4 regions of the Paenibacillus sp. GCM10023252 genome follow, and region 3 is predicted to be linked to each of the others. Evidence: riboswitches for the same ligand, from Rfam matches in the RefSeq annotation. Region 3 holds a riboswitch; each other region holds the start of a gene.
The links. A riboswitch is a leader RNA that binds a small molecule or an ion and turns the genes downstream of it on or off. The one in region 3 is predicted to bind cyclic di-AMP.
Positions count from the first base shown of each region.

Region 1 (8,041 bases), on a different contig from region 3:
AATTGGTGAGGCCGTGTTCAACGATGAACAAGCCGAGCGGGATGACTCCCAAGAGGGAATGAAGCTTCCTCGAATAATACGAATTTCCTTTCATACTGCTCTCGTTCTCCTTTCAACACTGTGTAATCGCTTATAAGACAAGCCATGAACAAACCATCAATCATTGTACCCCCAGCCCGAATCCTCGTCAACAAATGTCGACACAAGTTAGCCACACTTCACATCCTACTCCTTTTCATCTTATAATGGAATTGCTTATTTTTTATAGATTGTTATAACGAATTCACATAAGCATTAGTTGATTATGATTCTCACTCTTCTATTATATAAGGAGATCTGCCCATGCTTGAGGAAATGCAAGTATTCGCTGCGATTGTGGAGCAGTCCAGTATGAACAAGGCATCCGCTGTACTGAATCTGTCACAGCCCGCCCTGTCCCGTAAAATAGCGAAGCTGGAAGAAGAGCTCGGCGCTCAGCTGTTCCGCAGAATCGGCAAGAGACTGGAGCTGACCCGTGTCGGGCAGATTACTTACGATTATGCCCTGGAGCTGCGTAAGCTGCATCGCCGTTATATTACTGCGGTCAGCGAACACAAGGAGTCCGGCCGAACACCGCTGACGATTGGCGCGAGCCTGACTACTCTTCAGACGACGCTGCCAGACTTCATTCAGTCTCTGACGGCGGCTCATCCTGAGTTCGACATTAAGGCGATAACAGGCAAGACGCATGAGATCGTTACGCTCGTACGCGACCGCAAGGCGGACATTGGCATTGTGGCGTCGATGATTGAAGATACGCAGCTCACTTGTGTCCCCTTGTTCGAGGACCATCTGCTCCTGGTGCTGCCTCGGAATCAAGTCGTGACCGATCGAGGCAAGCTGACTATTCAGGATCTGAACGATATGCCTATGATTCTATTCTCCAAGGGGACCTGGTATCGGATATTGACGGACGAGCTGTTCCACAAGTATGAGCTGCAGCCAGATGTTCGAATGGAGATTGACTCCTTCGAGGCCATCCTGCGACTGCTACACACATGCCGGGCGGCTACTCTGCTTCCGAAGTCGTACTTGAGGACGCAGCTGCTGGATGATAATGATCTTGCCGTCATCCCTCTGGCCGAGCTGGAGGAGACGAAGCGGACAACCTCTCTCATTCATGCTGATTCAGCTTCAGCAGGCCCCGTCGTACGAAGATGGCTGGAAGAGCTTCCACGATTCCTATCGGGCGGCTACACATAGACAAGGACAGCTGCCTCTAGGTTCTTCAGCAGGCCGCTGTCCTTATTATTCTCCCATATTAAGCTTCTGCATCCATTCCTAGCCGCTTCGCGACCCATGCGGTTGTACTGGCCTGGACCAATATGGTCATCAGTATGGCCATGAGAGTGATTGAGGCGATAATGTCCGCATGCTTCACACCCATTCCGATAATGATGCCGGATAGAGCCGCAGGAATGACCCCCGTCTCCCTTACCCACATCATGAACAACAGCTCTCGCCCTGTCCACTTCGCCGCTCTGTCGGGAAGGGCACTCGCAAGCACGGTGAGCGGGCGAGCAACGAACATGAACAGCAGCACGACAGCAAGGCTCTGCAATCCGTACTCCAGCATGAGTGCAAGATCGGCCTGACTGCCGAGCAGAACGAAGATAAGCATGCGCATAATAACGGTCATATTGTCGGAGAAGTGAACGAGCTCCTGCTCCCGTGCCTCAAGATTAAGCTTCACAATGGCTGGATTGCCCCATACAAGCCCCGCTACGAACGTAGCCATGAACCCGCTGACATGAATATAGTCACCTAAGAGATACGCTCCAAGAGCTGTTACGACCATAGCGATGGTCGTATACTCCTTAAGAATACCAAGCTTCGGATGGACAGCCAGCAGCACGATAAGCACTCCGACGGCCGCTCCAAGCAAGATTCCTCCTGCAGCTGTCCTCACGAACTCCCACAGCAGGGGCCCCGCTTCAAGAGCCGACTCACCAGTTACCGCGGCGAGCAGAGCGAAGGTAATAATGGAGCCCGTTGCATCATTGAAGGCAGATTCACTCTCTACTGTCTCCCTCACCTTCTTCCGTATCGTAACCTGACGGAATACCGGGATGATTGAAGCAGGATCGGTTGAAGCGATGACCGAGCCTGCGAGCAGCGCATAGAGCCACTCTATTCCGAACAGATAGTGAATAGCCGCACCTGTTACCGCTATAGTAATCAGCACACCTGGGACACTAAGCAGCGATATCGTCCACTTCACCTTCTGCAGTCCTCGCAGACTAATATTACGGCCTCCATCGAACAGAATGAGGACCGAGCCTACAGTGAGCACCAGTTGATTCACGACTGAAGCGCTGCCCTCATTAATTAAGTGAAGTCCTTGCCCAAGCACCATCCCCATGACGATGAACAGCGCTACATCTGGCAGGCGCAGCCATGCCGCTATTCTTCCGGACAGCATGCCGAAGCACAGAACAAGCAAGAACAGCAGTACCATATGATGAATAACCGGGGTTGCTTCTGTAACCACTTGATGACCACGATCCTCTCTTAACGAATGACAGCCTCTTCGAACTCTTCAATCTGTTCGTTCGTCCCAATGACGACCATCACATCACGCTCAGAGAGCATATCTTCCGCAGTTGGAGCAATAATGATGCCGCTCGCCTTATTAATGGCCACGATGCTGCAGCCGTAGCGCGCCCGCGGGTTAATATCATGCAGGGACTTGCCATCGAGACACTTGGGAACAGCAAGCTCTGCAATCGTATAATCCTTAGACAGCTCAATATAATCCAGCAGATTCGGCGACACGAGCTGATGAGCGACACGAATGCCCATATCCCGCTCGGGATAGACGACCCGGTCGACGCCAAGCTTCTCTAGCACACGCCCGTGAAGCTCGCTGATGGCCTTAGCCACAACCTTCTTCACACCAAGATCCTTAAGCAGGATAGTTGTCAGTATGCTTGCTTGAATATCATCGCCGATAGAGACGACACCGCAGTCGAAGTTGCGGACACCCAGCGAACGCAGCGATTCCTCATCCGTTGCATCTGCACATACCGTGTAGGTAAGCACCTCGCTCATCTCTTGGACAATCTCTTCATCCCGGTCGATGCCAAGCACCTCATAGCCAAGCTCGACCAGTTCCTTGCCCAAGCTTGAGCCGAACCGTCCCAGTCCAACGATAACGAATTGATGACCTTTAATCATAGCTATATAAGCTCCTAACCAATTGTAATTTTACCTTCTGGATGCCGGTATAGCTCCTTCTCCGTCTTAGGACCAAGCGCATAGGCAAGCGTCAGGGGCCCGAGTCGTCCAGCGAACATCGTGAGCGCAATTATAACTCTTCCTACGTCAGATAGATAAGGAGTTACTCCTGCAGACAGCCCCACTGTGCCGAATGCAGACGTCGTCTCGAACAGAATCTTAATGAACTCCTTATCCTCCGTGGTCGACAAGATCATCGTCACGAACAGTACGAGCGCGAGGGACAGCATCGTAATCGTCAACGCCTTGAAGATGCGGTCCTTGCCTAGACGGTAACGGAACAGCACGATATCCTCCTTGCCTCGAATCATAGCGATGACAGCTCCGATCAGTGTCATGAACGTCGTCGTCTTAATCCCTCCGCCTGTCGAGCCTGGTGAAGCGCCGATGAACATGAGGATGATGGTGAAGAAGAGCGTCGCTTGTCTCAGCACGGTGAAGTCCAGAGTATTCGCTCCGGCTGTACGCGGTGTAACCGATTGGAAGAAGGAAGCGAGTATCTTCTCTCCCCAATTCAAGGACCCCAGTGTATTGGCATTGGAGAATTCGAAGATGAAGATGACGAGAGCTCCGATTGCAATTAAGGAACCTGTCATCGTCAGGACGACCTTGCTGTGCAGCGACAGCTTCTTCTTCGTCCGGAACTCCAGCAGATCCGACATAACAATGAACCCTAGTCCACCAAGAATAATTAGCAGCATGGAGACGATATTAACTAACGGATCGCCAACGTACATCGTCAAGCTTCTATACTCTCCGAATAGATCGAAGCCCGCATTATTGAAGAAGGAGACAGCATGGAAAAATCCGAAGCCTACTGCTCTGTCCAGCGGCATGTCATAAGCGAAGCGAATCGTGAACAAAATAGCTCCAGCTAGTTCAATCGCCAGCGAGTAAAATATGACTTTGCGAATCAGCCTAACAATGCCCTCCATGCTGCTCTGGTTCATCGCCTCTTGTAGGATAAGACGCTCCTTGAGGGAGATTCTCTTGCGAAGCGCCAGAGCAATCAGGGTGGCCATCGTCATGAATCCGAGACCGCCGATCTGAATGAGCGTAATAATAATAATCTGGCCTGGTATGGACCAGAACGTCCCAGTGTCTACGACTACGAGCCCTGTTACACAGGTCGCAGAGGTAGCCGTGAATACCGCATCAAGGTACCGAACTCCCTCCCCATTCGCAGTGGCGAATGGCATGGAGAGCAGCAACCCTCCAAGCAGGATAATGATGGCGAAGCCCGTTACCAGGATTCGCGGCGGTGACCATGTCAGCACCTTCAGGTTCATCTTCATATGTACAATCTCCTCATCGGTTATCGGTTATCGGTAGTCATGTGTAGGCAAAAAAGAGCACAAAAAAATAGCACTGGATGCTCAAGTGCTAAAGCGATGAGTCCTGTTCCATACAGCCTGCGAGGTTAGCTGACGGATTCGGGCCTGGAAAGGCAGCCCTATTCAGCAGGTTCATATGATCCTGTCGAAATTCACCCCATGTTGCTGCGGCCATGCTTGGCTGCTAACAACAGTATGGTTCCCCCGTTTTCCTTAGGAAATTCGGCTGTGCTATTCAATTGGTTGTAACGTTAACGATTATAATCCTTATTGGCGGTTAGTTCAAAATCGTGTGAATCATAAAATGAAGGGGAATTTGTGCATATTCGGGCATACACTTGAAGTTATAGGAGGTTGTCTCCCCTCACGTCGTTATTTCTCGCTTTTATGAAAACAATGCTCTTCTTTTCATCGGATTCATTGGATCAGGAATGAAAAACTATGTTATGTTAAGCGTAAATTAAAACAGAGGTGGTCGCATGCTTCAGCCGATACAGGCCGATGAGTGGAAAAAGTACAGGATAGCCGGACTGATTGCTTTTATTATTTTCATACTTGTTCAGATTGTTCCGCAGGCTGCGGATCCCTCGCTATCAACGGCTTCGTCCAAGCTGATTACCGAAGGTGAGGCTGAGATGGCTGCCTCGGCCTTCATTCAGGAAAATCTGCATGAAGAAGCAGAGAAGCTGGAGACGATTCACCAATCCGAGAGTATGGTGTATGGATACTTAACGAAGGAGAAGCTGCTAAGTGATTACAGCGAGCAATATGACAAGCAATTCCCTACCGATGTCTATCAGGTCGAATCGAAGCTGAAGGACGGCGGCATCGGGTATATCTATGTCCATATGGAGACCGGCACAGTCGTCGCATGGCACTTGCTGGAGCCTAAGGGTGAAGGGAATCCGCTGACAGGCAGCGCTGCCCTTAAGGCAGCCAAGGAGCTTGCCGTCCAGCAAGGCTTCCGGGCAGAGGAGCTGAAGCGCAGCGAGGTTCAGAATAACGGCACAATTATGCTGTACCCGGCTGGGTATCGAATCGGCGAAGCTGCTCTAGAGATTAAGGTCCGTACGGCTTCCTCGGCCACTGGCGGTGATCCGCTCGTTACGGAGTACAAGCCGGCCTTCGTTGCTCCTTCCGACTATGTGTCCTATGTCGAGGAACAGAAGTCGATTGCGAATCTGTTGTCTGTCTGGGGCTACCTCGTCATGACAGGGGTGCTGTTCCTGTTCGCTGTCATCTATGCCATCTTGTACCGTAAGCATACTTCATTCCAGCGCGGTCTGCTGCTCACGGGCTTCTTCCTCGCCTTTTATATTGCGAACAACTTCAACATGGCGGACGGCCTGCGCTCCACCCTTGGAGAGAGCACTAATCCTGATCTGTATATGGCCATCATGATGTTCGTCACGGTGCTTACAACCGTTGTATTCGGTGCTGCAGTCTACTTCTCCCTCGTCGCTGGAGATGGACTATGGCGGGCTGCGGGACAGCGATTGTGGCCACGCTTCGGCGAGCCCGGCTATGGGGACCATGTGTGGCAGAGCATGAAGCTATCCTATCTGTTCGCCATTATTCTGCTGGGCATGCAGTCCATTATCCTGATCGTGCTGCAGCTCGTGACAGGAGCTTGGTCAACGAGCGATGCTACGCAATCGCCATACAACATGGCTCTCCCTTGGCTCATGCCCTTGCTTGCTTGGTGCGCTGCAATCTCCGAGGAGAGCATCTATCGGTTATTCGGCATCGGCCTGCTGCGCAAGTGGCTGCGCAATCCGTGGATTGCCGCTCTCATTCCGTCAGTGATCTGGGCGCTCGGACATGTTGCATACCCGATCTTCCCATCAACCACCAGATTAATTGAGCTCGTTATCCTTGGTCTCGTCTTCTCGTGGCTGTTCCTGCGATATGGATTCATCACAGCCGTATTCACACACGCCATACTGGACAGCATCCTGATGGCTGCCTCGCTGCTCTTCATGGGGACTGCGGCCAATGTGGCTGCGGCCATCTTCTACCTCGTGCTTCCGGTTCCCATCGCATGGGTCATGAAGAACTGGCGATCCAAGAAGGGTACCACACAGACAGCCTAGCTCTCTTATTCATTTCACAAAAAGCTCTGTTTCGGGTGGAATGACCCCGAATCAGAGCTTTTTGGTATGCCATACGAGAGACCTGCCTATGACTGTTCTCTAAGCGACTGCAGAATCTGTTCAGCCAGCTTCTCTCCGATCGACAGCGGCTTGAAGTCCTGGGCCGATGCTTCACGAATCTTCTTCAGCGAGCCGAAGTGCTTCAGCAGCGCCTTGCGCCGCTTCTCGCCGATGCCCGGGATGGAGTCGAGCTGGGAAGCGACCATCGACTTGCCCCTCTGCTCGCGGTGGAACGTAATCGCGAACCGGTGAACCTCATCCTGAATGCGCTGCAGCAGATAGAACTCCTGGCTGTCGCGCGGCAGAGGCACGACCTCTGGCGGGTCACCCTGCATGAGCTGGGCCGTCTTATGCTTCGCGTCCTTCACGATGCCGCACACCGGAACCGACAGACCGAGCTCATTCTCAAGGATATCAATGGCTGCCGACAGCTGACCCTTGCCTCCGTCTACGACGATTAGATCGGGCAGCGGCAGCCCTTCCTTCAGCACCCGTTCATAGCGCCGCCGAATCACCTCACGCATCGTATTGTAATCATCAGGTCCATAGACCGTCTTAATATTATACTTGCGATATTCCTTCCGATCCGGCTTGCCGTCCGTGAAGACGACCATGGCCGAGACAGGATTCGTTCCTTGTATATTCGAGTTGTCGAACGCCTCGATGCGGCGCACCTCAGGCAGACCGAGCAGGGCGGCAAGTCCATCTGCGGCCTTCACGCTTCGCTCTTCATCCCGTTCGATCAGCCGGAACTTCTCCTCCAGCATCATCTTCGCGTTGTCCGTCGCCATCGTCACGACCTCGCTCTTGCGCCCGCGCTGCGGCATGAGCACCTTCACCTTCAGCCACTTGTTAAGCGTCGTCATGACATCATCTGCCCTCGTAGACCCCTGTCCTGCCTCCTCAGGCTGCCCAGACTCCAGTCCTTCAACCTCCTGGATACCTTCCTCCTGCTCAGGCGGCAGCGGCAGCAGAATCTGCTTCGGCAACGCTGGATTGTCGCTGTAATACTGGGTTACGAACGTCATGAAGTCATCGTATTTTTCACCATAATAAGGGAAGGACGTACCATGGCGCTCAATGAGCTTGCCCTGGCGCATATACAGAATCTGAACACACATCCAGCCCTTATCAACGGCATAGCCGAAGATATCGCGGTCCAAGCTGTCCGACATCGTAATCTTCTGCTTCTCCATAACCGCGTCAATCGCCACGATCTGATCTCGGTATTCCTTCGCCCGCTCGAACTCGAGCTGCTCAGCAGCGCCTTCCATCTTG
Region 1 covers NZ_JBHSHW010000002.1:110,355-118,395, reverse strand. Annotated here, with positions in the region: gene ACFO9Q_RS02330 (succinate dehydrogenase cytochrome b558 subunit) at 1-94, opposite strand, end outside; gene ACFO9Q_RS02325 (LysR family transcriptional regulator) at 343-1,242, shown strand; gene ACFO9Q_RS02320 (cation:proton antiporter) at 1,301-2,530, opposite strand; gene ACFO9Q_RS02315 (potassium channel family protein) at 2,551-3,213, opposite strand; gene ACFO9Q_RS02310 (TrkH family potassium uptake protein) at 3,231-4,571, opposite strand; cyclic di-AMP (ydaO/yuaA leader) riboswitch at 4,671-4,848, opposite strand; gene ACFO9Q_RS02305 (CPBP family intramembrane glutamic endopeptidase) at 5,090-6,703, shown strand; gene uvrC (excinuclease ABC subunit UvrC) at 6,790-8,041, opposite strand, start outside.
Region 1: another riboswitch for cyclic di-AMP. It lies ahead of ACFO9Q_RS02310 (TrkH family potassium uptake protein); the one in region 3 lies ahead of ACFO9Q_RS09200 (hypothetical protein).

Region 2 (8,041 bases), on a different contig from region 3:
TGAGCTATATTTCCACCTATATCCCAACGCCTTCCTCTCTGACAAGTCGACGTTCATGCGCGAATCCGGCGGGCAATTGCGGCAGGACAAGGCCACCTCGGATTCACTGGGCTATATGAAGCTGCTGACGCTGAAGACGACGGAGGGCGAGACACTGCTCCCGCGGCTTCATTACGAGCAGCCCGATGACGGCAATCACGACGATTATACGCTGGCCAAGCTCCACCTGCCCGTCCCGGTTGAACCGAACAAGTCGGTCACGCTGCGGATGTCCTACGAGGTGAAGCTGCCGGAGGTGTTCGCTCGCATGGGCTATTCAGGGGACTTCATCATGGCGGGGCAATGGTTCCCGAAGCTGGCGGTCTATGAGACCGCAGGGACGCGCGGGCGCAGCTCGGAGGGCTGGAATGCGCATCAATATCACGGCAACTCGGAATTCTACAGCGACTTCGGCATCTACAGCGTGCGCATCAAGGTGCCGGCGAAGTATAAGGTCGCAGCGACCGGCTTCCAGACGAAGCCGATCGAGACGAAGGACGGGCTGAAGATCTACCAGTTCTACGCTGACGATGTGCATGACTTCGCTTGGGCAGCATCTCCTGACTTCGTCTATGACGAAGCGGCTTATTCGACGAAGGGTGTGCCGGGCGTCCGCATTAAGCTCTATCTCGACCCTGCCCATGCTCATCTGAAGGACCGGTATATGCATGCTGCCAAGACCTCCTTAGCCAAGTATGCGCAGTGGTATGGCGAGTACCCCTACTCGACTCTCTCCGTCGTCGTTCCTCCGAAGGGCGGGAACGGAGCGGGCGGCATGGAGTATCCGACGCTCGTCACCGCCTTCGCTGCGGAGCATGATAATCCGGGCTATGACCTCGAGCGGACGGTCGTCCATGAGATTGGCCATCAGTATTGGTACGGCATGGTCGCATCGAATGAGTTCGAGGAAGCTTGGCTGGACGAGGGCTTCACCTCCTATGCCGAGGACAAGGTGATGGAGAGCGAGTACGGGGTGGAACCGAATCTGCGGGTGGAGTCCAGCTACATGACCGATCCTGCCCCGCTTAAGCAGTTGTCCTGGTCATATGACGACAACAATCACTATGCCGAGAATGTGTATATTCGGGCGAAGCTGGTGCTGGTCGGCATGGAGAAGCAAGTCGGCACGAAGACGATGCAGAAGATTATGCGAACCTACTTCAGCAAGTACAAGTTCCGGCATCCTTCGACCTCGGATTTTCAGAAGGTGGTGGAGGGTGTGACGAAGACGAAGTGGACGAATTACTTCAACCAGTATGTGTATGGGAATGAGATGGCGGACTTCGCAGTGGACACGATTCAGGTGAAGCCTGCAGAGAAGGACGGCAAGCGAGTGTATGAGTCAACGGTCGTGGTGTCGAAGCGCGGCGGCTCATATGGTCCGATTCCAATCGAGTTCCGCTTCGCGGACGGTAATGCGTTAACACAGCAGTGGGATGGCTCCCAGGCCCATATGCAGTTCAAGCTTATTCAGAACACCCCGCTCCTGTGGGCGGCGCTCGATCCTCAGCATACGAATGTGCTGGACAACAAGCAGATCAACAACTTCATGAAGGCCGAGATTGAGGGCAAGCAGCGGACGAGATGGAGTGTTGGCGCGGCCAAAATGCTCGAGATCATCGTAGGCGCAATTGGGTGGTAAGTATAGCGCAGGTTAGTGGAAGGAGGACGTAATAATGCTGATGACTCATATGCGCAGAGGGTGGCAGCTGGCTGTACGGCACTTTGCCATTATTATCTTCTTATTCTTGTACCAATTAATGTGGGGATTCTTCCTCTACCGCTTCGTGGATGATGTCGTAGCACCGCTGCTCAGGCGATTCCCCGACAGCTACCCTTCGAATACGGCGGTCTCTCAGTTCTTAATGGAATCGCAGTTCCAGCTCATGCGAACCGAGCTGCTGCAGCCATACGCTTGGACTCTCGGCTGCATTCTACTCGCCCGTATGCTGCTCACTCCAATCTTCAACGCAGGACTGTTCTATTCGCTGCACCATGCCGAGGAGGGCAAGGGCACGCAGTTCATGCTCGGCATTCGGCGCTGCTGGAAGCCGGTAGGCCTGCTGTATTGGACAGGAGCGCTGCTGACGCTCGCCCCTGCTTGGTGGCTGCTGCCCGCTGCACTGCGGGCGCTGCTTCAGAGCGGCTCGTCTGCGGAGCTGCTGCAGACGACGCTTCCCTACGCAGCCGGCTGGCTGGCATGGGCCGTGCTCATACACATGCTCTTCCTCGCCATGCAGCTGGGCGCAGCGTCCGGCGAGGGAGGCATACTCGGCTCGCTGTGGACCGCGCTTCGCCACTTCCTGCCCTATGCGGGCATCTCACTGCTCATGTGGGCAATCGGCGCCGGCCTCTCCGCCTTCGTCACCAGCTTATCGCTAGTGTGGGCGGGCTTGCTCGCGCTGGTGCTGCACCAGGGATTCCACCTGGTGCGCACGCTCGTCAAGGTGTGGACGGTCGCCGCGCAGCTCGACTGCTTGCAGTCCCGACGGGGGTAGCAGCGAAGTGTTACGGTGCTGCGTCTGAGATACAGTTCTACGACAATACAGAATGTGAAGGAATCGGTTACTACCTAGGTCTCTCCTTATTGGAGAGATCTTTTTTTCTATAGATTAAGATTGTGCTGCATTATCGAATAAGGGTAGGTGTATCAGAATGGGGCAAATTCACTCCTATCCGCTAACCAGCATGGGCAGAGGCACAAAAATGGGAGCAATTACATCCCTATCAGCTAACCAGCAAGGGAAGCCACATAAGATTAGGAGAACATCCCCTGGTACATCGATGCAATAGATGGCATTGGCTAATTTTCACATGATCAAGGCAAGGTTATTACACGCTTATGTTTCTTTTGCTCCTTTTCTACACTATCCCCTTCGTTCAGGGTTCGTTCTCTCTCCTTTTCTACACTATCCCCTTCGTTCAGGAATAACTAATTGCACATATTTTTGGATTTCAAGACACTCAGAATCTATGCAAACCTTAAAAAACAGCCTTCACTGCACCGATTTACCACTCTCCTGACGGAAGGGGATAGTGTAGCAAAGAACGCAGAACTTACCCCTCTCCTGACGGAAGGGGATAGTGCAGCAAAGGACGCGGAACCCATCTCTTCAATGGCTTCCTTTCATCTGGCCCCATCTAAATATCAATAAAAAGACCCAGAAGCCCACCGGCCTCTAGGTCTTTTCTCTCTTTCATTTCTCTCATTTTTCTCCCGATTGTCGAATCTTGGAATGATAGATTAACTCCCATACGATTCCCCAACATGCCTTATCCAGCCTGCCTTCTCAGCGTTTTCCCCTACATATTAACAATGCAAGCGCTTCCTACACCCCTCATTCCTAACATGAGAATTATTAGAATTTCCCAACATTTGCAGGAGAACTGTGAAAAAGATCGAATATTTAGCCCAGCAAAAAAATACTGCCGAATTCCGATTGATGGAAACGGGGGAACCACACTGGGTGAATTGATTTTGGGCAGCACCATCCTCCTTAGGGACTAGATGCCGGATAAATCATAGGGATCCTTCAACCGAACCCCACAGCTAACCTCGTAGGCATTGGAAGGAGCTTCACCATTGAAGAAAGTTACAGCACTGCTTATCGGACTCGCGATGCTGCTCGCCTTCCAAGCTGGGAGCGCATTTGCAGATTCCAAGATGGACGGCATTATCAAGGATGTTCTTGGTACGCCGTACAAGTACGGAGGCACGACCACGAAGGGCTTTGATTGCTCGGGCTTCACTTCTTATGTTTTCGACAAGATGGGAATTGACCTTCCTCGCTCGTCGAAGTCACAAGCTGGAGTTGGCAAGAAAATCGCTAAGAGCGATCTGATTGCAGGCGACCTCGTATTCTTCGAAACAGGCGGCAACGGAATCTCACATGTAGGCATTTATGTTGGGGACGGAAAATTTGCACATTCATCATCCAGCAAGGGTGTGACGATCAGCAAATTAAGCGAATCCTACTACACAAATAACTATGTTACTGCTCGCCGAGTCATGAATACCGCTACATTCGAGAAGTACGCTGACGAGTAGGCCATCTAACGAAGTAATGGTAGTCCTCATATTTTTTACAATAAAGCCGCTGCGGTTTGTCTGCCAGGACAAGCTGTATGCGGCTTTGTTGCGCTTGGATACGTTATGGTAGAGTATACGAGAGAGTAGTAGAGTTGTTTCAACAATGTTGCTAGCAAAAAAATAGAGGGGTGTCGAGGTGTATGTACTTATTTACCCACCGCAAGGATCTGCGAATCACAGATCTTAGAGCGTTCGACTATATTATTCGCAACCATAAGGACCCTGGCCTACATCTGCTTATCCTCGATCCGGCACTTACTACTAAGGAACGGCTCACCGCTCACAGCGGCCGATCCTTCCTAACCCATGCAGCTCAGCTCATCGCCCAGTATGCCGATGCCGGCCAGACGCTTCATCTCTTATATGGGCAACCTGCCGACATTACAGCAGCACTCCTTGGTGCATATCCAGCCATCGACGAGGTAATCGTCCATGCAGACTACACGCCATACGCCAGACAGCGCGATGAGCAGCTCCAGCAAGCCACCCGCCACGCCGGGCGCAAGTGGCTGCCCCTCGCCGATGCTCCGCTGGCGGATCTCGAAGAGTTCCACACCTTCGCTCGGCGCTCCGAGCCTTACAAGGTGTTCACGCCCTTCCACCGCATGTGGAGCACCTACATGCAGCAGCACTACGCGCCAGCGGGCCGCACCACGGTCCGAGACCTGCACACGGTCGGCAGCCTCGACAGCGGCGTAGCCGCGCGCTTCGCGCTGCCGCCGGCCATTGCGGCAGCGCTCGCCGAAGGCGCCGAGCGCGCGGCAGCGGGCGCGGCGCCCGAGGCGCAGGGCGAGCTCAGCCGCTTCGTGCGCGAGCGGCTGTCCGCCTATGGGGAGCGGCGGGATGATTACGCCGCCGCAGGCACGAGCGGGCTCGCCCGCTTCTTGAACGCCGGCGCGATCTCCGCTCGCGAGGCGTATGAGTCCGCGCAGGGAAGCTATGGCGCGGACACCTGGATCCGCCAGCTCGCATGGCGGGACTTCTATCTGTACCAGGCGATGTTCCACGAGAACTTCTTCCGGTACGAGCATCTTGTCGACCAGTCTCCGCTGTCGGATCGGCACTTCGAAGCGTGGGCGACCGCCCAGACCGGCGTTCCTATCATTGATGCCGCTATGACCCAGCTGCTGCAGACGGGCGAGCTGCCCAATCGGCTGCGCATGGTGACCGCCATGTTCCTGACGAAGAATCTGCTCTGTCCCTTCACGCTAGGCGAGCAGCACTTCCGCCTTCACTTAAGCGACTACGACAACACGCTCAATCGCGGAGGCTGGCTGTGGAGCTCGTCCCTAGGCTACGACGCTGCGCCTTACTTCCGTATTATGAATCCAGTGACGCAGTCGCAGACGCATAACCCGAGCGGGGACTATATCAGACGTTGGCTGCCGGAGCTCGCCCATCAGTCTGACCGGGATATTCATCTGCCAGAGCCCCATGCCATAGTCGATGTGAAGGCATCGCGGGCAAGGGCCATCGAAGTGTACAAGACTATACTTGCCTAGACACTGTCATGCCCGGCCTCCTGGCCTTCTGGGCTCCTGAGCTCCTGGGTTGCTGGGCTGCTGCTGCGTCTTCCGTATCTTTTTTTTGAACCAAGGGTGCCTATCACCTTCGCCTCCCGAATCTGCTTACTTCAGTATCATCTTATACGGCACGAAGGCTAGCACCAGCGCCACGACTGCGAACGCGAGCATCTGCTCCCAGGATAGAACTGCCAGATACGTATTATAGCCCGTATGTTGCACGGAATAGACCGACCACCACTCCTCTCCGGTGGAGTAGAATAACGAAGAGCAGAACCATAGCAGGAACAAGAGCAAGGCTGATGATAGGTAGATCGATTTATTACGCATAACTGGCAAGCCTCCCATACGTGAATGACGTTGTCATGATCTGTTGTCTTCATCTACACTATAAGACGGCTCATCCGCTGTGAAAGTTACTGCCAATATAAGGATGTTGCACCCACTAATACTTGCATCATTTTAAAAAAAAAAGCATGCCGGCACTCCTGCCCGCATGCTTCTTCTATTTGCCAGCTAGCTATGGCCGGCCAATTGCCGGCCCTGCTTCCTGCCTAATGCCAGCAGGACGAGCAGAATAACGAGCATGCCTGTGACCGTGAAGGCCATCATCCACAACGTCGTACCTGCCTGATAACGGTCCATCGCCCACCCTGTGGCGCGCGGGAGAAGCGCCCCTCCCAGACCTCCGAAGGCGACAAGCAAGCTTGTCGTTCGCTCCGTCATTCCCGGAATGAGAGCATTCGCATATACTAGACCAATCCCGAAGATGCCAGAGAAGCAGAGGCCGCTCAGCCCGACGAAGACGAGCATCCAGCTCACATCCTTCATGGAAGCCATGAGCAGGAATACAACCGCAGCGCTGGCCGTTGCTCCCAGCAGATAGGTGCCGTATCCGACCTTATCCGCCAGCCGCCCCGCGAAGATACGTCCTGCCACAACCATGCCCCAGAATAAGCTGAGTACCGTTGCCGCACTCGCATCATCCATGCCTGTCCGCTCAATCAGCATCGACGGCAGATAGTTGGAGAAGCTCATCTCTAGGCCGACATAGATGAGGAAGAAGACAGCCCCGACGATTAGGAGAGGCCATACTCTTCGATCGTAGCCTGCGGGCTTCCTATCCCAAGCTCCTTGCGCAGCGGCGGGTCTGCCCTTGAAGCTGATCTTGTCGTTCAGCTTGCCGAAGGACGCCGTTGCCCACAGCACGAGCGTCAGGATAGATAAGCCAGTGAGGATCGGGAAGGACAGCTGCCATAGGTCTTCCCTAATGAGATACGCCGCCGTAACTGGCATAATGAGTGCCCCAATGCCGAAGAACGTCTCGATCAAGCTCATCGCGGACGCCTTGCCCTCCGACAATTCGATAATCATCGCACCGACTACAGCCTCGGTTAGCCCGAAGCCAAGGCCAGCGATGGGAGCGAACGCCAGCATCCAGCCCCAAGGCAGCATGAAGCTGTAGGCCGCTTCACCGACGGTCAGGCATATCAGCGCCAGCAGCACGCCGCCTCGCTTGCCTATTCTAGCCGTAATGGATGGTGCTAGGAGCACTCCGACTAGGAACCCTAAGAATTGATTCATAATCCACTGTCCGCCGTCTTGGTACGACAGGTCATACTTGTCCATCATGGATTCTAGGACGGCCCCGCCGATGACATGAGCAAGTCCGATGACCAGATAAGATAGACATCCAAGCCAGATTAATTGACGCATACCTTCTCCTTGTTCTAAGCAGATTCACGTTGTCAGTATGACCCCATGATAACATGGAACATAGGAACTTGGTATAATAGCCATAACCGACCGCAGAGGAGAATAGACCCCATGAACAAGGCAGCGGCTAATGAACGAACGCATGAGCTCCGGATTGCCCCGCTCACCTCTAAGTTAGCTTGTGAATTATGTGACTGGCATTATGAACCGCCATATGACTTGTACGAGTGGAGCTCTTGGGAGGATATGGTCGAGAGCGGCATTGAGTTCGGTGATCCAGTGCTGCGGAAGCAGCAATATGCGGCCGTTCTTAACGAATTAGAGGAGCTGGTCGGCTTCGCGCAATTCTTCCCGATGCTAGGGGTCACTCGGCTCGGGCTTGGCATCCGCCCTGACCTATGTGGTCAAGGGATGGGCTCCGCCCTGGTTAGACTGCTAGCGGAAGAGGCCATCAGGCGCGCGCCTGGGGATGAGATTGATCTCGAGGTCCTATCCTGGAATGTGCGGGCCATTCGGGCATATGAGAAGGCCGGCTTCCTCATTACCGATACGTACAGCAGGAGGACGCCGCAAGGCCCCTCCGAATTCCACTGCATGATCTACCAGCCTTCTATGATGCAGCCTACCCATTACCTGGCCTCCGAGTAGCGCTGCACGTCTGTCAGCCAGCCAC
Region 2 covers NZ_JBHSHW010000032.1:21,348-29,388, reverse strand. Annotated here, with positions in the region: gene ACFO9Q_RS19195 (M1 family metallopeptidase) at 1-1,681, shown strand, start outside; gene ACFO9Q_RS19190 (hypothetical protein) at 1,716-2,537, shown strand; cyclic di-AMP (ydaO/yuaA leader) riboswitch at 3,457-3,619, shown strand; gene ACFO9Q_RS19185 (C40 family peptidase) at 3,623-4,087, shown strand; gene ACFO9Q_RS19180 (FAD-binding domain-containing protein) at 4,270-5,631, shown strand; gene ACFO9Q_RS19175 (hypothetical protein) at 5,758-5,982, opposite strand; gene ACFO9Q_RS19170 (MFS transporter) at 6,169-7,368, opposite strand; gene ACFO9Q_RS19165 (GNAT family N-acetyltransferase) at 7,480-8,016, shown strand; gene ACFO9Q_RS19160 (EAL domain-containing protein) at 8,030-8,041, opposite strand, start outside.
Region 2: another riboswitch for cyclic di-AMP. It lies ahead of ACFO9Q_RS19185 (C40 family peptidase); the one in region 3 lies ahead of ACFO9Q_RS09200 (hypothetical protein).

Region 3 (8,041 bases):
GGAATGAGCAGCGGGATAATGATGGCGTTGAAGATCAGAGCCGACAGCACCGCCGACAATGGCGATCCCAGATTCATAATGTTCAAGGCATCCATCTCAGGAATGGCAATCATGAACATGGCCGGGATAATCGCGAAGTACTTCGCAATGTCATTGGCGATGGAGAAGGTCGTCAGTGCTCCACGCGTCATGAGCAGCTGCTTCCCGATCGCGACCACCTCGATAATCTTCGACGGATCCGAATCCAGATCGACCATATTGGCCGCTTCCTTCGCTGCAATCGTCCCGCTGTTCATCGCGAGCCCTACGTCCGCTTGTGCGAGTGCCGGCGCATCATTCGTGCCGTCACCGGTCATAGCGACCAGCTTGCCTTCCGCTTGCTCTCTGCGTATAAGAGCAATCTTGTCTTCCGGCTTGCTCTCCGCTACGAATTCATCGACTCCTGCTTCCTTGGCGATTGTCGCTGCCGTCAGCGGATTATCGCCAGTACACATGATGGTCTTGATACCCATCCGGCGAAGCTGCTCGAATCGCTCCGGCATACCTGGCTTAACGGTGTCCTTCAGGTAGATAAGCCCGAAGATCTCCTTATCTACAGCAACAGCTAGAGGAGTACCTCCCTCTGTCGCAATCGTGTTCGACTTCTGCTCCAGATCCCCCGGAACGCTGCCGCCCTGCTCCTGTACCCACTTGCGTACCGCATCGACGGCGCCCTTGCGCACCTTGCGACCATCGGCTAGATCAATACCGCTCATTCTAGTCTCTGCTTGGAAGGGAATGAATTCCCCTCCCTCGCCGAGGGCCGTATCATAGCTCAGACTGTTCTTCTTCAGCCATTCCAGCACGGAGCGGCCTTCCGGCGTCTCATCCTTCTGAGAGCTGACCGCAGCCCAAGCGGCTAATGTCTCGCGTCCGCTTGCTCCGACAGGAATCATATAGCTGGCCATCCGGTTACCGAATGTAATCGTACCTGTCTTATCCAATATCATCGTGTTAATATCACCAGCGGCTTCAACAGCCTTACCGGACATCGCCAGCACGTTGAACTGGGTGACACGGTCCATCCCGGCAATTCCAATCGCGGACAGCAATCCGCCAATCGTTGTAGGAATTAGACAGACGAGCAGAGCGATGAGCACTGGAATCTCGAGCTCTACGTTCACGAAGCCGGCAATCGGCCCGAGCGTCACGACGACGATAACGAAGATTAGCGTTAAGGAAGTGAGCAGCGTATTCAAGGCCAGCTCATTCGGTGTCTTCTGACGCTTAGCCCCTTCGACCAGCGAGATCATCCGATCAATGAACGACTCGCCCGGCTCACTCGTAATCTTCACCTTGATGAGGTCGCTGACAACCTTCGTCCCACCGGTTACTGAGCTGAAGTCTCCTCCAGCTTCCTTAATGACCGGTGCGGATTCTCCGGTAATAGCGGATTCGTCTACGGAAGCGAGTCCTTCGATGACTTCGCCGTCCCCAGGAATCATCTCACCAGCAGCCACAACAACGACGTCACCCTTGCGCAGCTCAGTGGAGGAGACGACCTTAATTCCTGCGCTTGTTACTTTATTCGCGCTCATGTCCTTCTTCGATTGCTTCAGGGAATCCGCCTGCGCCTTCCCGCGCCCCTCGGCCAATGCTTCAGCGAAGTTAGCGAAGAGGACGGTGAAGAGCAGGATGAGGAAGACCGTCAGGTTGAAGCCGATTCGGTCCTCCGAATCGAAGTATCCAGGGAAGATCGTCATGAACAGCACGATTACCGTGCCTACTTCAACGACGAACATAACCGGGTTTTTCATCATCGTGATTGGATTTAATTTTATGAAGCTATCTTTTAACGCACTGCCCACCAGATCAGAGGAGAGCATGCTTTTCTTATGTCTAGGAGAACTCATTGATCCTTCACCTCATCCGTCCGTTATCGGAGTGTCAAATGTTCAGCAATTGGGCCAAGCACAATCGCCGGCAAGAATGTTAATGCGCCAATTAAGAGTACTGTACCGATCAGGAGACCAGTGAACAGCTTATTGTCCGTGCGGAACGTACCGATCGTCTCAGGCACCCATTGCTTCGAAGCGAGCGAGCCCGCTACACCGAGCATGGCAATCATGGAGATATAACGGCCGAAGAGCATTACTAGTCCCGTCGTAATATTCCAGAACGGCGTATTGTCTCCAAGTCCCTCGAAGCCGGATCCATTATTGGCTGCGGAGGACGTATACTCGTACAGTACCTGCGAGATGCCATGATAGCCTGGATTCGTAATGGCCGCCGTGCCCACATCCGTCATTAAGGCAAGCGCGGTCGGCGCCAGGATAATGAACGGATGAGCCAGTATCGCGATGGCGATCAGCTTCATCTCTCGGGGCTCAATCTTGCGTCCTAAGAATTCAGGGGTTCGCCCCACCATCAATCCGCAGATGAACACGCCGAGGATGGCATACATGAGCATATTGATTAATCCGACACCCTTGCCGCCGAACACGACGTTCAGCATCATCTCCGCCATCGGAACCATCCCGCCTAGAGGGGTCAAGGTATCATGCATATTGTTAACCGTTCCCGTCGTCGCTGCGGTCGTGACCGCTGTGAACAATGATGACTGTGCAATGCCGAATCGGACTTCCTTGCCTTCCATACTGCCCTGGGAAGCGTCCACGCCAAGAGCGTTCATGACCGGGCTGCCCGCCTTCTCAGCCGTGTAGACCGTAGTCAGGAACACCAGGAACAAGATCATCATCGCGGAGAAAATAACCCAGCCCTGCTTCTTATTCTTAGCGAACAAGCCGAACGTATAGGGGAGAGCTGCCGGCAGCGTCCACATCGCTAGAATCTCCAGCACGTTCGTCAGCGGACTTGGGTTCTCGAATGGATGCGCGGAGTTCACTCCGAAGAAGCCGCCGCCATTCGTCCCTAGATGCTTAATGGATTCAAGCGAGGCGACGGGACCTATTGCGATCTGCTGCACCGCTCCCTCAAGCGTCTTGACCGTAAGCGTCGGATCTAGCGTCTGTGGAACTTGCAGCGCCACGAGGACAAGTGTAAGGATGAAGGAGATCGGCAGGAAGATTCGTGTATGTGCCTTCACGAAGTCCTCGAAGAAGTTGCCGATTGTCTTGCCCTTGCTCGTAATTCCCCTTACGAAGGCTATAGCTACCGAGAACCCGGTTGCTGCGGAGGTGAACATCATCATCATGATGACCGCCATCTGCGAGAAGTAAGTCAGCGCAGATTCACCGCTGTAATGCTGCAGGTTCGTGTTCGTCATGAAGGAGATGACTGTATTGAAGGTCAACGTTGATTCCATATTACCGATATCATTCGGGTTGTAAGGCAATGCGTTCTGCAGCCTTAGAATCAAGTAACTGACAGCGGTCAGCACAATGTTGGTTATGACGAAGCTGAGCGCGTACTTCTTCCATCCCATCCCCGCTCTGCTCTTCAGTCCAAGCAGGCGATAGATGACTCTCTCCGTTCCTCCGAATACTCGATCTTGCTTGCTCTGCTCATTGGAGAACACGTGATACACGTAGGTTCCCACCGGCTTCACCAGCAGTATAATTATCGCGATAACAATCGCAATCTGCAGGACATCCATTCTATATTCCTCCTAATCGTAATGACAAGCCTTGAAGGCCGCTTCGCAAGTGTTCCTATGCTCTAGAACTTCTCTGGATGAATTAAGGCGTAGACGAGGTAGATGAACAGCAATCCCGTCACTACAAGTACGAAGATCATCGCGTGTCCCCTCCATCCTCTACCACCTTGCCGCACCAATGCAGGAATCCTGCTACTAGGATGAAGCTAACGATCAAGGTTCCTATCATGTACACATCCATCATAAGAATGACCTCCCTATTCTATGGGTTATTCCGATTCAGATTCATTCAGCAAGAATCCAACCTCGCCCGTTCGTGTGAAAATAATATGATCTGCTCCAAGCCCCCGATAGATGGCTCTAGGATTAAAGCTCTCTGTAATGACATAAATGGGCTTCGACGTCCATGACCTGCAGCATTGAATATATCTGCAGCTCAAGGCGAGGCTGCTCTCGAAGATATACTTGCAGGCTTCATTGAATCCGGCTACAACGATGGATTCTCTCTCCAACGGATATTCCTCCTATGGTTAGAAGGCAACACAAAAGAAGCCGCAGGAGAATAGAGGAACATCTCCCGCGGCTTCTTCAAGGCACAGCAAAGCTGCTGCGGCGAAGAATCGCGATGTATGTTGCCTCTCCCGAGTACGCTTACGAGGTTAGCTGACGGATTCGGGCGTGAGAGTCGCCCTACGCTTGGCGGCAAGCCAAGCGATTCACCCCATGAACAGCATCTCATGACAAGATTGCTGCTCGTTGGTTCCCCCGCTCCTGCACTGAACCTGCAGGATTAAGCGATAAAGACTTTGTTAGCAAATTCGTAAAATAGGTTAGCCTGCGAATTCGGGTGGTGAGAGACACCCTGCTTCCAACCGGACTCCATGGTGTCCAATCGGAACGAACACTCCAGCCTAGACTAGTTCGACTCTCACATCGTTCCAGCCGAGTCAACCATGAATCGAATCTTACTCCTGAAGCGATTCACCTGTCTAGGAGGAATAGAGGGGATATTAGCCATATTTTCAGCTGAATCCGTCCATAACTAGCGCTTACACTACTCTTAAACTCTAGAATGCTTACTAATTCATAGGTTTTTCTCTCGATTTCATAAGTAATATAAAAATAGGCAGGTTCAAAAAAATAGTGAGAAATCAGACTTCTCGAATTCATAGAAAATCGGAGCATAAACGAGTTATTTTGAGAATTAGCTGCGTTAGCTTCTTGCCAAAGGCATCATTCCAAAAATATGGCTTCACAGCGGGTAAGGCCGTTATTGGGAGGTTAGACAAACCTAGCGGTCAGCAGTATGATATACGGCGAAGTCCATACGAAATTGAAATCGCTGAATTCTTACCAAATGAAGCGGGGGAACCAACTCGAACGATAGAGATGTAATCGTTCATGGGGTGAATCTGGAGCTAGTCTCCAGTAGGGCGACTCTCTGGCCCGAATCCGACAGCTAACCTCGTAAGCGATGAACCCCTAAAGGAGAGATGATGTTATGACGTTCAGATTAGCTATGCCCTCACCAGAACCCCTGCCTGTCCCTGACTCTCGTTATGAACCACTGCGCATTACGCACATTGAATGCTATGTCGTTCCTTCTCATTGCTTAAACAACCAAGGCTTCCGAGCTGTTCTGAAGGTGACCACCACTGAAGGAACCTGCTGGAGTGAGCTTCCTGTTCTTCATCAAGACAGACCAGGAGACTGGATGATGTGGTGTGGATGCTTAATGAAGGGGATAGGTGTGTATGGCTGTGTGCCTGAGCATTCTCTGAACTGTGAATGCAGGCACGAGCTGCAATGGCAGCTCTATGACCAAGCTTTATCTCATATCGTAACCCCTGCACATCAACCTCCGTGGACAACGGACTATGATGAGAAGGGGTTATTCGAGTCTTCCCTATTCTATGCCTCATTCTTCTAGTTCTACTTGAACCAGCCCTTCTTGCGGAACAGTAGGAACATGATGAGACCAATCATGGCCATAATTCCAATGACGATGAAGTAACCCCCCTTCCAAGTCAGTTCAGGCATGTAGACGAAGTTCATGCCGTATATTCCGGCTATGAAGGTTAGCGGCATGAAGATGGTTGTGATGACGGTTAAGGTTTTCATAATGCGATTCATTCGATTGGAGTTAATGGACAGGTAGCTGTCGCGCATGTCTGATGTCATGTCCCGGTTCTGCTCAATCATCTCGGATAGCTTCAGCAGGTGGTCATAGATATCGGTGTAGTAGAGATGATGCTCCTTCAAGCCTTCGATTCTCTGAGAGTTGACGACTCGGTAGAGCAGATCTCTCATCGGCACAATCGTTCGGCGCAGCTTGAGCAGCTTCGACCTAATCTCGAACACTTGGTTCATGAGCTCCTCGATCGGCAGATTCGCTTCATTGCTGTCAATCTCGCTCAGCTGGTCCTCCAGGTAATGCACGCTCGGGAAGTATTGGTCCACCAGCTTGTCCATGACCAAGTAAGCACAGTAGATGGGCCCGTTAATGCGAAGAATCTCATTGTCACAGATGCGCGACCATGCTTCATCCATCTCCTGCAGCTCATTATAGTGGAATGTGACGACATAGCTCGGACCAACGAACATATCAACCTCTGCGGCCTTCAGCGTCGACTCTGAGATTGCATGCAGCACGAAGAAGTGCATATCTTCATAATGATCGACCTTGGGACGCTGCAGCACATGGAGACAGTCCTCAATCGCAAGCGGATGGAAGTGGAAGTGGCTGCTGAGCAGCTTAGCCTCCTCCTCAGTAGGAGCATTGAAGTCTACCCAGTACCAATCGATATCCGGTCCAGTCAGCTGCTCCAGAGGCAGGTCCTGCTTAAGTATCAAGTCAGTCGTTATCGCTAATGTACGTATCAATGGCTTGGGCTCCTCCGGGCGTTACTACAATCTAAGTACAGAATAACATGTGTCGTTGTATGACAAAAGGAAGGAAATAACATCAATCCTTATCGGGCAGCTCGATGAGCTGAAGCTCCTCATTGAACCACAGCTTATAGCTGATGGAGCTAAGCAGCATCGCTGTAAGGGCAGCTGACGAAGCGAGCAGGAACATGATGAGCATCTGGTACCTGACCGCTTCGATCGGGTCTGCACCTGCTACGATCATCCCCGTCATCATCCCTGGAAGCTGGACGAGTCCGACAGTCTTCATCGCATCCAAGGTCGGGATCATACTTCCTCGAACGCCTCTTCTAATCGATCTCTTCATCGCCTGCTTCGCAGTAGCTCCCAGAGCTAGCAGCGCCTCAATCTCCCCGCGTGCGGTATCCATCTCCCGCCTCATCTGATTCAGATACAGTCCGCATACAATCATCGAGCTGCCAATAATGATTCCGCTGATCGGGATAATATGCTGGGCTTCCGGCTCAATCATTCGAAGTCCCAGAAGCAGAGCCATCGTAATCGCTTCGGTGCATAACAGCGCAGCAGCGATCCGAACTCGAATGCCCCTCAGCTGTCTAGCCTTACCGCCTGCATTCCAAGCAGCTACAGCAATCATGCATGCCACGATTAGTACAATAATGATCGGCTTCTGCGCTGAGAATACGGCATGCAAGACGTAGCCGATGAATAGCAGCTGCACGGCGGAGCGGACGGTTCCAATGGCAATCTCCTTCTCCAGCCCAAGCTTCTGCTTAAGCGACAGCACGGCAGTGACGGCTACGAATATAAGAGTACACGCTAAGGCGAGATTGGAGATGCTGCCCCTCCCCCTTCCCTGTGCAGATTGTGTAGGAATGCTCTTCCTGCTTCGGACCTCGGCCCTTGGAAAAAATCGCTCGAAGCTGTCTGCTCCAGCAGCGCCCCTTCGCCAAGGAACCAGACCTGTTCGCTCACCGTGCGTGCCTGCTCAAGATCATGCGTAATCCAGATCGCGGAAGCTTGATGCTCCTTGAGCCAATCGTTCAAGCAGCTCTCCACGGCTGTCTTGGAGCCGGGATCCAGTGAAGAGGTCACCTCATCGAGCAGCAGCACCTCAGGCTCCAGCATTAAGGTGCGGATAAGCGCCACCCGCTGCTTCTCTCCTCCCGACAGCTCGCTGGCTGGCTTGCTGAGGTCAAGCTTGCCTAAGCCTGCTGCAGCGATAAGCGATTGTGCCCGTTCTTCATTGTAGGGGATGCCATGCAGCACACTGGCCATTCTTAGATTAGCCTCCACCGTACCTTGCAGCATAACAGGCTGCTGAGCCACATAAGCCACCTTGCGGCGCCAGTCATTCGGCCTCCATTCATTCATGGGCTTGCCATGAAGCGAGATGGTTCCGCTGTCCAGCGGAATGAGCCGTGCTATGAGGCGAAGAAGCGTACTCTTCCCTTGCCCCGATGCGCCTAGGAGCGCTACTCTCTCCTTCTGCTGAAGGACTGCTGTCACCCCAGCGAACAGCTGCTCATCACTGTCCTTCTTCCGCTTCATCACTTG
Region 3 covers NZ_JBHSHW010000010.1:230,154-238,194, reverse strand. Annotated here, with positions in the region: gene kdpB (potassium-transporting ATPase subunit KdpB) at 1-1,892, opposite strand, end outside; gene kdpA (potassium-transporting ATPase subunit KdpA) at 1,916-3,595, opposite strand; gene kdpF (K(+)-transporting ATPase subunit F) at 3,658-3,735, opposite strand; gene ACFO9Q_RS09200 (hypothetical protein) at 3,865-4,107, opposite strand; cyclic di-AMP (ydaO/yuaA leader) riboswitch at 4,229-4,402, opposite strand; cyclic di-AMP (ydaO/yuaA leader) riboswitch at 4,926-5,084, shown strand; gene ACFO9Q_RS09195 (hypothetical protein) at 5,097-5,525, shown strand; gene corA (magnesium/cobalt transporter CorA) at 5,528-6,478, opposite strand; gene ACFO9Q_RS09185 (ABC transporter permease) at 6,561-7,322, opposite strand; gene ACFO9Q_RS09180 (ABC transporter ATP-binding protein) at 7,304-8,041, opposite strand, start outside.

Region 4 (8,041 bases), on a different contig from region 3:
TCCCTATTCCGGGCGCGAATGCGGCACTGTCGGCCCTGATCATGTCAGGACTGCCTACTGAGCGATTCCTGTTCGCGGGATTCCCTCCACGGGATAACAAGACTCGACTAGCATGGCTCGAGAAGCTTCGCAAGCAAGAGGGCACCTTAATGCTCTACGAGTCCCCTCACCGTCTTCGGAAGACACTGCAAGCCATGCTCGAGGTGCTGGGCAATCGGCGCATAGCGATCATTCGTGAATTAACGAAGCGGTATGAGGAAGCAGTGCGAGGAACGATAGAGGAGTGTATGATCCGCATAGAGGAGCATCAGCCGCTTGGAGAGTATTGCCTCATTATAGAAGGGGCAGAGAGCTATACAGAGCTGCGTGAACAATATATCGAGGAAGCTGGAGATTGGTGGGCAGAGCTTACACTGGATGCTCATGTGGCACACTATGAAGCAGCTAATCTGGATCGGAAGGAAGCCATCAAGAAGGTCGCGGTCGAACGAGGACTGCCGAAGCGGGACGTCTATAATGCAGTGAATCGATAATCTGGGTATAAAAAAAGACCTTCCTGGCCGGGTTCTAGCGCAGGAAGGCATCAAGGAGTATGATAAAGGTTAGAATTAACAAGTGCGGTAAATTTATTATAACCTATTTTGTTTATTTTGTCACAGGTGAAGGCATTTCTGATAAGCAAATGTGACAAACAATTTTTCCTTTGAAGTAGGAGACGTTCTCAGCATTGCCGCAGAAGATACAAGCTGGCTCGTATTTCTTAAGCATGATCCGCTCACCGTCTACATAAATCTCCAGTGCATCTTTTTCTCCGATTCCAAGTGTACGGCGAAGCTCGATTGGAATAACAACACGGCCTAACTCATCGACTTTACGAACAATACCTGTGGATTTCATCATAATCTATTGTTTCCCCTCTCAAAGTGAAATTCGTCACTATTCGACATAGTTTTTCTTTTTATAGTACCTATAATACCAACTTATACCAGATTAGTCAACCATGAAAATACGAGTGAAAATCTTATTTTTTCAGTGTCTTACTATACAGTAAGCGCTAAAATTCTTATTATAGAATACAACAAGATCCGACGAAATGGAAATGATAATGCGACACTATTCGACATTTAATCGACATTGTGTGTCGAAAAATTGAACAAATGGGATGTGATTACCAATGAATCGGCCGCTTACGGAAGAGAAAGTGTTCAAGGACCCTGTCCACAAGTATATCTATGTACAAGATCTGACGATCTGGAATCTGATCAATACAAAAGAGTTCCAGAGATTAAGAAGAATCAGGCAGCTAGGAACCTCATACCTAACCTTCCATGGCGCTGAGCACAGCCGATTCTCTCACTCCCTGGGAGTCTATGAGATTACCCGTAAAATCATCTCTCAATTCGAGCGAAGCGGCTATCCGGATTGGCCTCGCGAAGAGAGGCTCGTCTCGCTGTGCGCAGCCCTTCTCCATGACGTTGGACATGGACCCTTCTCGCATTCCATAGAAGAGATATTCGACACTCAGCACGAGGAGTGGACCTGCCGTATTATATTAGAAGAAACAGATATCAATCGGGTGCTTCGAGAGGTATCTGAGGACTTCCCAGACCGCGTGGCTGCGGTCATTCGGAAGACTTATCCGAAGCCGATCGTCATCAGCCTCGTATCGAGCCAGATGGATGCGGACCGCATGGATTATCTGCTCAGAGACGCCTACTATACGGGGGTTAACTATGGAACCTTCGATCTGGAACGAATTCTAAGGGTACTTCGCCCTTATCAAGGCCAGATCGTTGTGAAGGAGTCGGGGATGCATGCGGTGGAGGATTATCTCATGTCCCGATATCAGATGTATTGGCAGGTATACTTCCATCCGGTGACAAGGAGCTCTGAGATTATACTCAGGCAGATCTTCCGCCGAGCGAAGGAGTTAACCGAACAGGGCTATACCTTCGGATGGATGGCGAGACCGATTGACAGCCTGATTCGGCAGACCCTATCCGCACAAGATTATTACCGTCTCGACGAGGCGCTCATTCAGACAGCCTTCATGGAATGGTCAGAGGAAAGAGACCCTCTATTATCGGACTTATGCTGCCGATTCTTAGACAGACGGTTGTACAAGTATATAACCATTGAAGAGCCGGATGAAACCTTGTTGGCTGAGATTGCAAGGCAATGGCTGCGTATCGGCCTTGATCCAGACTATCATATGGAGATTGACTTCCCATTTGACCTGCCTTACGATGTCTATCGACCAGACTCGAATAAAGAAGATAAAAAAGAAAAAGCCCCGATTTTGCTGCTGGACGGACAAGATCGAACCGCTGAAATCTCAGCAAAATCTGACATTATCCGCTCCATAACCGGCTTGCATCAAGGCCGTTATCACCTCTATTATCCAGAGGAGCCGCTTCAGGCAGCCAAGGACAAGCTGGATGGACGAATACGGGCTCTTTTTGGAATCGGGTAGAAGGTTTGCTACTATAAGAACAGATAAGCTGATCTCAATCAGCTTCCCATCATGGCTTCATAAGCAGGAGGAATGCCCGCATGACTTATTCATTCATGGACACCCATACGCACCTCGATTCGGAGAAATTCGACGGCGAACGTGAGGAGATCATCGCTCGAGCAACAGAAGCTGGCATCAGCCATCTCATCAATATAGGATTCAATCGAGATACCATACCGACCACATTGGAGCTGGCTGAGCAGTATGACTTCATCTACGCGGCAGTTGGCTGGCATCCAGTAGACAGTATAGACATGAAGCCTGAGGATCTGGAGTGGATTGAACAATTGTGTGCCCACCCTAAGGTTGTGGCGATTGGGGAGATTGGCCTGGATTACCACTGGGATACCTCCCCGAAGGATGTTCAGCAGCGCGTATTCAGAGAACAGATTCGATTGGCCCGCAAGGTGAAGAAGCCAATCGTCATTCATAACCGAGATGCGCATGAGGATGTCGTTCGCATTCTTCGGGAGGAGCATGCGGAGGAGGTCGGGGGAGTCATGCACTGCTTCTCAGGCAGCTGGGAGACCGCGAAGCAATGCCTCGATATGAACTTCTATATTTCGTTCGGCGGACCCCTTACTTTTCAGAATGCAAGAGTTCCCAAGGAAGTGCTCGGGAAGGTTCCGCTTGACCGAATATTAATCGAGACGGACAGCCCATATATGGCTCCTCATCCAAAAAGAGGCAAGAGGAACGAGTCCTCCTATGTGGTTCTCGTCGCAGAGGCTGCAGCTGAAATATTAGGAAAATCTCTGGAAGAGATAGCAAAAATAACAACCGAAAACGGAAAAAATTGTTTTGGTATTGTGTGAAAGCCCTTCAGATCAAGAGGAATTGAGACCTTTCCGGCGATAAAACTAATTTTTGCCCATAAAATCAGCGTTTTATTGCATGGATTTCCTAAAATTTCGTGAATATCGGATTTTATCGCATCTTTACAACCTAGGGCTAGGGAAGGTATGATTCATTTCAGGACATCAGTAATGTATTGTATTTCCAGTCACGCTTAATCTCCGAATTGGAGAGCGGGGGAACCAAGTGTACATAATCCGAGCAAGGGAATGAACCCTTCTCAGCACGTGAACACATGAATTCTTCTTGGGGTGAATTCTGATTCTACTGTCTATGACCGGACGGACATGTGGAACAGATAGGGCAGCTCTCTCGCCCGAACCCGACAGCTAACCTCGTAAGCGTCTATAGAGAGCGATCAACTCGTGCATCCATTTCCATGAATCTCGTGTGTCAACCCGAGAAGCCACGAAACAGATCCTCTGTCGAAGGCTTCTTTTATTTTTGAATAACTCGTAAAGCGTCGACATAGGGTTATTCATGGAGGTATGGGCAGGGTTATGTACCTGGAAAGCGTGCTTGCACGCTAATAAACCAATAGTCGCGTCATGTATCATGCGTAACACACGGCGGCGAGGCTATGAAGGAGGACCGATGAAGTGGGCATTACTCAAGTGAAGGAGACCCATGGGAAACGATCATCCAGCATGTCCAACGCATTGCGATGGAAGCATGAGAATTTGCGTTTGGTTCTACTAAGTGCCATTATCTCAATCGCTATGACTTTCATGTTTTTGGTGTTGTTGTACGGATCGGCTGATAAGAGCGTATCCGTAGTAGTGAATGGACAAGAGACCGTTGTGAAGACTAAGCAATGGGTCCTGCAACGCCTACTGGATGAACAAGCTATCACGATAGGACCGCATGACAAGGTATCTCTCCCGCTGAATGCAACAGTGAAGGATGGAGACCGAGTCGAAGTAACCCATGCGGTAGCTGTCTTAGTGAAGGCTGACGGCAAGACATCGACGGTGTACACGACAGAGAAGACAGTGCAGGCAGCGATCGAGGAATCCAATATTCCTGTTCGTAGTCAAGATAAGATAAGCCCATCCCTCAGCACAGCCATTGAGCCGAATATGACGGTCTCGGTTGTACGAGTGGATACCCGTGTGTCTGAGACACAGCGGAAAGTTCCATTCACTGTCGTGAAGAAACAAGATTCTACTCTTGCCCATGGCAAAGAGAAGCTGGTTCAAACCGGCAAAGAAGGAACCGTCGTTGAACAAGTTGAGAAAGTATACGAGGATGGAGTTCTCGTGTCGGAGAGATTAGTGAACAAGGTCGTATCCGCAGCCGCTGTCAATCAGGTCGTTGCTATTGGTACGAAGAAGGAGCAGCCTAAGATTCAGGTGCTCTCTGCAAGTTCAACCTCCATGACCAAGGGCGGACGTACTTTCAAGGCGAAGAAGATTATTAAGAACGTAACACTGACCGCTTATTCGGCCGGTGTAGCAAGTACAGGCAAGGATGTGAATCATCCGGGCTATGGCATTACTGCTTCAGGTGCAAGAGTTCAGGAAGGCCGTACCATTGCGGTTGACCCTAAGGTCATTCCGCTTGGCTGGTGGGTGTATATCGAAGGAATAGGCTTCCGCCGCGCTGAGGATACTGGCGGTGCCGTCAAGGGCAACAAGATTGACGTGTACTTCGATAGTACCAAGTATGCCAATAAGTTCGGCAGGAAGAAGGGCTTCACGGTCTATGTCCTAGGTCCGAATAAGCCAAGTGCAAGCTAGAGCGGGGATAGGCTTCGAGAAGAAGAGAAGTCAATTCTGCTTGTGAATTATTCATACGTATTTGTCAGCCAAATATGCCATGATAAGGAGAGGCAACGCCTCTTCTTTTTGCATGTTACAAGGAAGGAATGGTCTTGGTGATTAAGGAGATCATTGTCGTCGAAGGCAAGGATGACACCACAGCGATTAAGCGAGCCGTAGAGGCCGATACGATAGAGACGAATGGCTCGGCTATCGGTGAAGATGTGCTTCGCCGAATCGAGCTGGCCCAGCAGCGCAGGGGCATTATTATATTCACAGATCCGGATCATGCCGGTGAGCGTATCCGTAAGATTGTCGCGAGGCGGGTGCCGGGCTGCAAGCATGCGTTCCTTCCGCAAGAGCAGGCGTTGTACAAGGGAGATATCGGCGTGGAGAATGCTTCACCTGAAGCCATTAGGCAAGCTCTGCTGGATGTTCGAACGGAAGCGCCGGAAGGTTCAGGGGATATTACGTGGGAGCATCTCATGGATGCAGGTCTCATCGTACACCCACAGGCCGCTGACCGCAGGCTGCGGATGGGTAAGCTGCTCGGAATCGGATATGCTAATGGCAAGCAGTTCTATAAGCGCTGTACAAGCTTCCGCATCTCCAAGGAAGAGTTCGCGGAAGCGCTGCGTGAGATGGAACAGGGGGAGAGAGCATGAAGGCAGCTGAAGTAGGTACACCGAAGCGAACGAAGGAGATCATAGCGAAGTACGGATTCTCCTTCAAGAAGAGTCTGGGGCAGAACTTCCTGATTGACCAGAATATATTGCATAACATTGTAGCGGCAGCCGAGCTCGACAAGTCCAAGGGCGCGCTGGAGATTGGGCCGGGTATCGGAGCACTCACCCAGCAGCTTGCGGAGGAAGCGGGTACGGTGACTGCGGTGGAGATTGACCAGCGACTTATCCCGATACTTAGAGATGTACTGGCCGAACAGCCACATGTTGAGGTTATCCACGGCGACGTGCTGAAGCTCGACTTGAAGCAGCTGTTCCAAGAGCAGTTCTCTAAGGTAGAGCGAGTCAGTGTCGTCGCGAATCTGCCCTACTATGTGACTACGCCGATCCTGATGAAGCTGCTTGAAGAGCGTCTTCCCTTGGAGAATATCGTAGTCATGATTCAGAAGGAAGTGGCGCAGCGCATGGCAGCGAAGCCAGGCGGGAAGGAGTACGGCAGCCTTAGCGTCGCCGTTCAATACTACTGTGAGCCGAAGCTCGTCTGCATCGTCCCTCACACCGTATTCATTCCACAGCCGAATGTAGATTCAGCCGTCATCAAGCTAACACTGCGGGACACACCGGCCGTAGAGGTCCCAGATGAGGACCATTACTTCCGAATCGTGCAGGGAAGCTTCACACAGCGCCGTAAGACGCTTGCGAACAACTTGACCAGTCTTGTAGGCAAGGAGAACCGTGAAGCGCTTACAGAGCTGCTGACGGCGTCTGGGATCGATCCAACCCGCCGGGGTGAGACCTTGTCTCTTGAAGAGTTCGCCGTCATTAGCCGGGCATTCCTGGCCAAGGGCTGGGGGTAACGGAGTTCAGAAGCTGTTCATCAGTCTATAGGCTGCTGAACAGCTTCTTGCTCGTTCTGGTCGTGAAGTGTTCACCAAACTTCTCGTCCTTCCATAGGATAGACGAGAAGAGGTGATATGCCCATGAAACAAGGGGACCTGGTCGTCCGCAAATCGTACGGCGGTGACGTGCTGTTCCGTATCGAAGCAATCCAGCAAACCCATGCAGTCTTAAAAGGAACGGATTACCGCCTGCTTGCGGATTCTCCAATACCCGACCTGTCAGTCGTTCGTGATCCGGAATACACGAGCGCATCGCAGCAAGTGCGAATTAAGGTCAACGAGTCGATGAAGCGTATGCACAAGCAGCGAGAGCTGCAGTCTGAGCAGACGGAAGAAGAGATACGGGTAGCGCTGCAGCAGACGCAGCCCTACTTCGAGGTACCAGGCAAGGTACTGCATCTGGATGGCGACAATAATTACTTAAAGAAAAGTATGCAGCTCTACTCCAGCATGAGAGTGCCTGCACATGGCATACATGCCCATGAATCACAGATGTCCGATATGCTCTACCGGCTACTACCCCAGTTCCGGCCCGATATCGTCGTCATTACGGGTCATGATGGTGTGCTTAAGAACCGGAGGCAAGAGGACCTGCTCAGCCTCTCCAGCTACAAGAATTCACAGAACTTCGTAAATGCGGTCCGAGTCGCCAGAGACTACGAGAAGAACCGTGATGGTCTGATAATCGTAGCCGGCGCTTGCCAGTCCCACTTCGAAGCATTGCTCCAGACAGGAGCGAACTTCGCGAGCTCACCTGGCCGCATTCTCATCCACGCTCTGGATCCCGTATACATCGCAATTAAGGCAAGCTACACCTCTATCCGGGAGACGATTAACCTGGCTGATGTTATTCATGGCACAATTAGCGGAGTGGACGGAGTCGGAGGCATAGAGACGTTAGGACGTCATCGGGTAGGAATGCCTAAGTCTAAGGTCACCCCGGCAGCCACTACGCTCGCTTCTATACGCAGGACAACTTGATAATATGCCTCTTATTAGCCAAAAAATACATCGGCTTATAAAAATGGGCGAAAACACCGTTGACAACCCGAACACCCTACTGATATAATATTTTGCTTTGTTTGACAACCCCTCTCCTATTGGTTATAATGGACAAGGAAAGAGGTGGTAGTGGACAATGGCAAAAAATGCGCTGTTGGAGATTAAACGCAACTTGGAAGCTCACGTAGGTTCCAAAATTCGTCTTCGAGCTAACGGTGGCCGGCGAAAGACCATCGAACGTACCGGTGTCTTGGAAGAAATCTACCCATCTGTTTTCATTGTCAAGCTGGATCAGGAGCAGCATGCATTCAAGCGCGTCTCCTACAG
Region 4 covers NZ_JBHSHW010000018.1:8,036-16,076, forward strand. Annotated here, with positions in the region: gene rsmI (16S rRNA (cytidine(1402)-2'-O)-methyltransferase) at 1-533, shown strand, start outside; gene ACFO9Q_RS10275 (AbrB/MazE/SpoVT family DNA-binding domain-containing protein) at 646-900, opposite strand; gene ACFO9Q_RS10280 (HD domain-containing protein) at 1,175-2,473, shown strand; gene ACFO9Q_RS10285 (TatD family hydrolase) at 2,554-3,330, shown strand; cyclic di-AMP (ydaO/yuaA leader) riboswitch at 3,512-3,730, shown strand; gene ACFO9Q_RS10290 (ubiquitin-like domain-containing protein) at 3,970-5,109, shown strand; gene rnmV (ribonuclease M5) at 5,247-5,795, shown strand; gene rsmA (16S rRNA (adenine(1518)-N(6)/adenine(1519)-N(6))-dimethyltransferase RsmA) at 5,792-6,670, shown strand; gene yabG (sporulation peptidase YabG) at 6,794-7,693, shown strand; gene veg (biofilm formation stimulator Veg) at 7,851-8,041, shown strand, end outside.
Region 4: another riboswitch for cyclic di-AMP. It lies ahead of ACFO9Q_RS10290 (ubiquitin-like domain-containing protein); the one in region 3 lies ahead of ACFO9Q_RS09200 (hypothetical protein).